DNA from 2 places in the Enterococcus sp. AMC1252 genome. Region 1 is predicted to be linked to the other one. Evidence: predicted binding sites of a transcription regulator. Region 1 holds the regulator's gene; the other holds the start of a gene.
What was found. The regulator LexA, encoded in region 1, represses DNA repair genes until DNA is damaged. The targets are predictions, from matches to a motif close to CNAACANNTGTTNG.

Region 1 (3,437 bases):
TTTCGACCTTCATATTGCCCAGGTTCAAAATCTTTTTCCGCTGCAACCATTGTATTATTTGAAGCAGATAAATCAGCAGAACCACCCCAGAAACCTGGTACAGCTTTAGAAATTGCTTGAATCGTTTCTTTACTTGTTACTCGACTAGCTGCACTTGAACCTACTTCATAGGTTGGTAATTCACTATCCCAATTTTCAGGAAGTTCATCAGCAAAAGATTGTTTAAATTGTTTTGCTAATTTAGGATGTTCTTTTGTATAGTTTCCAAACATTTCATTCCATTTTTCTTCAGCTTTTCCGCCTTCTTCTACCATTGTTTCTTTAAAGCGGGCAGCGACTTCATCTGGAACAGTGAAATCAGGATATTCCCAGCCATAAACAGCTTTAGCAGCAGTGATTCCATCTGCTCCAATCGGTGCCCCGTGTACAGAAGATGTTCCTTCTTTTGGTGCGCCGTAACCAATAACTGTCTTAACTTCGATTAATGTTGGTTTGTCTGATTCAGCTTTTGCGGCTTCGATAGCCTTAGAAATTTCTTCTAAATCATTACCGTCTTTGACTAAGATGTGTTGCCAACCATATGCTTCATAACGAGCACCAACATTTTCTGTAAATGCTTTTGATGTTGGTCCATCTAAAGAGATGTCATTTGAATCATATAACACGATCAGTTTACCTAATTTCATGTGTCCGGCCATTGAACTAGCTTCTTGAGAAACACCTTCCATCAAATCACCATCACCACATAGTGCATACGTATAGTGATCGATTACAGGAAAACTGTCACGATTATAAATCGCTGCAGTGTGTGCTTCTGCCATTGCCATACCAACAGCCATTGCGATTCCTTGACCTAAAGGACCAGTAGTTGCTTCAACACCGTCTGTATGATGTACTTCTGGATGCCCAGGTGTTTTGCTGTCCCATTGACGAAAACTTTTCAAATCGTCCATTGTTACACCGTATCCTGCTAAGTGAAGTAAACTATACAACATTGCAGAACCATGACCAGCAGAAAGAATGAAGCGATCTCTATCGACCCAATTTCTTGATGTTTTCGGGTTTACCTTCAAATGCTTTGTCCAAAGTGCATAAGCCATAGGTGCAGCACCCATTGGTAACCCAGGGTGTCCTGAATTTGCTTTTTGTACTGCTTCGATACTTAGTGTACGAATTGTATTGACGCCTAACTGATCAGTGTTGTCGAACAAAAAAATCATCTCCTATTTAGGTTTTTTTTACCTTTATTAACTATATTTTATCGTATTTTGGTTATGAAAGCAATTACTTTTAGTAAAAAAAACTAAAATTATTTTCTATTATGCAATCCTTTAGCTTTTTGAATCTCTTTAAGTTTCTTAGGTGTTACATCATTTCCTTTAGGATCAACCACTTTCATCCCTTCGATATGATGACGCATACCTCCCCGAAAAGCAGCCAAATATTCTTGACGAAGTACCTTTTGTTCTGCTTGTTCTTTCTCAGTCAATCCATCCTCTTTCGCCTTGTTGGCAAGTTCATTGATTCGGTTCATTTTATCAGATGATAACATTAGTTATACCTCCTTATTTTAAAAGCTAAATAGGGCTCACTCAGTTCTGAAAGAAAAATAGGTTTGTAATACTTTTTCACAAGTGTATTTCCCCTTTTTTGAAATCCTATCACTACTTGAATTTTCACCTCTTAGGAAATGGTAAAATCGAAGTAGATCATTACTTTAGCTTGTATAAATGGACAAGTTTACTTTCCATGTCTATCTTATAAGATGCACAAAGAAAATACAACTATATTCTTAATAAAAAAAAGAAAGAATATCCCTTATCTATGCAAAACTCTAGATAGTCACACTTATTTTTTACCAAAAATTATCCTAACGAGACTTTTTCAAAAAAACACGAACGCTTGTTTGATTCCTCTATGAAACTATGGTACACTAAAAATATAAATTGAAAGAAGGTGCGGGTTTTGGTGAAACGTACAGACACAAGACAAATAGAAGTATTAAAATATATATATGAGCAAGTCGAGCTTAAAGGCTATCCCCCGACCGTGAGAGAAATTGGCAAGGCTGTAGATCTTTCTTCAACCTCAACCGTTCACGGACACTTAGCGCGTTTAGAGAAAAAAGGGCTGATTTTACGTGATCCTACCAAACCAAGAGCGATTGAATTGACAGCAGACGGTTTAGATCGGATTGGTGTAAAACCAACAGTTATTCCTATGCTTGGAGTTGTTACAGCAGGGGAACCTATCTTAGCTGTAGAAGAAGCATCTGATTTTTTCCCTCTTCCACCTGATTTAAAAGCAGAGGAAAATGCTTTGTTTATGCTGACTATCAGAGGTGAAAGTATGATCAACGCTGGCATATTGGATGGCGATCAAGTGATTGTCCGTAAACAAAACGCTGCATCTAATGGTGATATCGTTATTGCTATGACTGATGAAGATGAAGCTACTTGCAAGCGATTTTTTAAAGAAACTGATCATATTCGTTTGCAACCAGAGAACGACGCCTTAGATCCCATTATTTTAAGTAATGTAAGTATTTTGGGGAAAGTTGTTGGCTTATATCGCAATCATATTTAGATAATAAAAAAACATACTTAGTAGTATGTTTTTTTTATTATCTCTTCGACTAAAAAAACGTCAACTTTTTAATCCGTAGCTACTTTACGCTGATACGTTTCAAACTGATAATCATATCTATTTTTTTCGTCCTTCGTTCCTTCGCTTAAATTAATCAATGTCCAATCTTCCCAAGTAACAGATGGAAACTTCGTATCGCCATCAAATACTTGATGAATAACCGTGCGATATAGTACATCACAATAAGGTAAAAAGTCTTCATATACTGCTGAACCACCTGCAATAAATGTAATTCCAATGAAAGTTTTAGCATAATCAAGCACTTCGTCTACAGTATGAAATACGATGACCCCGTTTGCACGGTATTCTTTATCTCTTGTTAGAACAATCGTTTGACGATTTGGCAAGGGACGTCCCCCCATTCCTTCAAAGGTCCTTCTCCCCATAACAATCGTATTGTCTTCAGTCATTTGTTTAAAAAATTTCAGATCATTTGGTAAATGCCAAGGTAACTGATTTTCTTTACCGATCGTCCCTTCTTCATCTTGTGCCCATATGGCTGCTAGCATAGGGAAACTCCTTTCAAATTAAACGGCAATTGGCGCCTTAATTGCAGGATGTGGATCATATCCTTCTATCACAATATCTTCCATGTCAAAATCAAAAACAGATTGTTTTCCTTGATTCAGTTTTAATGTAGGAAAAGATCGAATCTCTCGAGTAAGCTGTTCATTCATTTGATCAACATGGTTAGTGTATAAATGAGCATCTCCTAACGTATGGACGAAATCACCTACTTCTAAACCCGTTTCATGAGCAATTAAATGCGTCAATAACGCATAGCTAGCAAT
Region 2 (3,437 bases), 860 kb from region 1:
TTGTTGAACGATACAACGTGACCATAGGAAGCATTGATCCTTTCCCCCATTGGTCCAGCCTTCAATTCTTAGTGCTCATTCCTAAGCATTGAAGGTTTTATTCTCCTGCTTTTAATTCCAATATCGTATCACGTAAGGTTGCGGCTGTTTCAAAGTCCAATGCTTTAGCTGCATCTCGCATTTCTTTTTCTAATTTCATTAATAAATCAGCTTTTTCTTGGCGACTCAATTCATGATAAGACTTATCGATCTTGACTGTTTCGCCTTTAGCATTCGTCTTAGAAATTGAGATCAACTGACGGATCTCTTTAATAATCGTTTTTGGTGTGATCCCATGTTCTTCATTGTACTTTTCCTGAATCGAACGACGACGCGCCGTTTCATCCATCGCTTTTTGCATGGAGTCAGTGATTTTGTCCGCATACATGATTACTCTACCATCTGAGTTACGTGCAGCACGCCCAATGGTTTGGATCAAAGAACGTTCACTTCTCAAGAAACCTTCTTTATCGGCATCTAAAATCGCGATTAAAGATACTTCTGGTACATCCAATCCTTCACGAAGCAAGTTGATTCCGATCAGCACATCAAACTCACCTAAACGTAAGTCACGGATGATTTCTGTTCGTTCTAACGTTTTGATATCACTATGAAGATACTTGACCTTAATCCCTAATTCTTTAAGATAATCCGTTAAGTCTTCTGACATTTTCTTCGTTAATGTTGTAATAAATACACGTTGATCCTTCTCTACACGCTCATGGATTTCTCCGACTAAATCATCGATTTGGCCCATAATCGGACGAACTTCGATCAGTGGATCTAACAATCCCGTTGGTCGAATGATTTGTGGAATCACAGTATCTGTTTGTTCATGCTCATAAGGTCCTGGTGTTGCTGAAACATATACAACTTGATGAACGTGTTCTTCAAATTCTTCAAGGCGTAACGGACGATTATCTAAAGCACTTGGTAAACGGAATCCATAGTCTACCAACATTTGTTTTCTGGCACGGTCTCCATTATACATTCCTCGAATCTGAGGCATAGATACGTGGGATTCATCAATCACCAGTAGAAAATCATCTGGGAAAAAATCAATCAGTGTATAAGGCGGTTCTCCTTCTGAACGACCATCCATATGACGAGAGTAATTTTCAATACCAGATGTGTAGCCCATTTCTCTCATCATCTCAATATCATAATTCGTCCTTTGCTCTAATCGTTGCGCTTCTAATAATTTATTTTCACTACGTAATACGGTTAAACGAGCATCTAATTCCTGTTGAATTTGTGAAATCGCATGCTCCATGTGATCTTCATTAGTCACAAAGTGAGTTGCCGGGAAAATTGCAACATGTTCTGTCTCACCGATTACTTCACCCGTTAGAGCGTCAACTTCTCTTATACGCTCAATTTCATCACCAAAAAACTCAACTCTTAATGCATGATCGTCTCTTGAGGCTGGAAAAATTTCCACTACATCTCCTCGGACACGAAAACGGCCGCGCTGGAAATCAATATCGTTTCGTTCAAATTGAATATTTACCAAATCAGTCAATAGCTTGCTGCGATCCATCTCCATACCTACACGAATAGAAACGACTTGCTCACTGTACTCTTTAGGATCACCTAAACCAAAAATACAAGAAACTGAAGCAATCACAATCACATCGTTTCTTTCTAATAAGGAACTCGTTGCAGAATGTCGTAATTTATCAATTTCGTCATTGATACTAGCATCTTTTTCTATATATGTATCACTAGATGGAACATATGCTTCGGGTTGATAGTAGTCATAATAACTAACAAAATACTCGACCGCGTTATTAGGGAAGAATTCTTTGAACTCTCCATAAAGCTGTCCAGCTAATGTTTTATTATGTGCAATAACCAAAGTTGGTTTGTTTACTTCTTTGATGACATTGGAAATCGTAAATGTCTTACCAGTTCCTGTAGCACCCAGCAAGATTTGCGCCTTTTCTCCGCCTTCAATCCCTTCCACTAATCTTTTGATTGCTTCTGGTTGATCCCCATCCGGCTTATATTTTGATACTAAGTCAAATGTATTGGAGGTCTCTCTTTCTATCATTCAACATCCTCCTTTTACTGCATTTAGTTATGGTTTCATCCAATTAAACAAATCAGAATATTAGTAAAATCAGCCGTTACATCTCACTTTATATAGGAATAAAATTTCCTTTGTCAGCTGGATGCTACGCACTTTCTTAAGCGATTATCTATTTGTAAAATTGAAAAGAAACTCCTGCAATTATTTTAACATACCGAACATATTTTCGCTAGTTATAGAATGAGTTGCGTATACGCAATTTTTACTAATTTACACTTTATTTAATCTTTTGTTTGCATCTTTTAAGTTTATGACTTTCTGTTTGCATCTTAACTATGTGATGTTTTGTTACATACCATGTAAGGAAATGAGTTTTTTTTAACTTTCTCATAGTGAATGACTTGTGTTTTTGCCTTTTTTTACTATATAATTATCCAATATGCAAATATAGGAGGTATTTTATGAAAAGGAAACACTTTTTACTTTCATTCATTGTAATGATGGCAAGTCTACTGACATTTACCCTTGGGCAGAATGCTCAAGCTGAGGAAAAAACATATAATATAGGAACAGATTTGACTTTTGCCCCCTTTGAATTTCAAGATTCTAAAGGTGATTATGTCGGAATCGATGTTGATTTACTTCATGCAATCGCTGAAGCTCAAGACTTTAAAGTAAATCTGAAACCACTTGGATTTGATAGTGCGATTCAAGCTGTACAGTCAAAACAAGTTGACGGTATGATCGCCGGTATGAGTATTACAGACGAGCGCAAGAAGTCATTCGACTTTTCAGAACCTTATTTTGACAGCGGCTTACAAATGGCTGTCAAGAAAGGCAATGATAAAATCAAAAGTTATAAAGACTTAACAGGAAAAACAGCCGCTGCTAAAGTCGGAACGGAAAGTGCCACTTTCTTAGAGAAAAATCAAGAGAAATATGGCTATACAATCAAAAATTTTGATGATGCAACAGGTCTTTATCAAGCACTTGAAAATGGTGAAACAGACGCGATCTTTGATGATTATCCTGTTTTAGGTTATGCCGTAACAAATGGGCAAAAACTACAATTAGTTGGCAAAAAAGAAACAGGTAGTTCTTACGGTTTTGCTGTTAAAAAAGGACAAAACAAAGAATTGATTGAAAAGTTCAATGCTGGCTTGAAAGAACTGAAAAGTTCTGGTAAATATGACAACATCTTAGCTAAATATATTTCTACTGGAACTGAGACAAAAACAAATACAGACTCTAAAATGAAAAAAATCCAACCTAAAAAAGATTCCTACGTGATCGCAAGTGATTCGACTTTTGCTCCTTTTGAATTTCAAAATTCTGATGGTAAATATGAAGGAATCGATGTTGATTT

Region 2: uvrB (excinuclease ABC subunit UvrB) is a predicted target of LexA. The motif match lies at 2,287-2,300, and genes of this name have one in related genera.

What each region holds. Positions count from the first base shown of each region.
Region 1 covers NZ_CM177097.1:2,013,052-2,016,488, forward strand. The annotation lists gene tkt (transketolase) at 1-1,211, opposite strand, end outside; gene AC4BB5_RS09445 (DUF896 family protein) at 1,310-1,552, opposite strand; gene lexA (transcriptional repressor LexA) at 1,966-2,586, shown strand; gene AC4BB5_RS09455 (dihydrofolate reductase) at 2,655-3,155, opposite strand; gene AC4BB5_RS09460 (thymidylate synthase) at 3,174-3,437, opposite strand, start outside.
Region 2 covers NZ_CM177097.1:1,149,313-1,152,749, reverse strand. The annotation lists gene uvrB (excinuclease ABC subunit UvrB) at 98-2,092, opposite strand; gene AC4BB5_RS05325 (amino acid ABC transporter substrate-binding protein/permease) at 2,533-3,437, shown strand, end outside.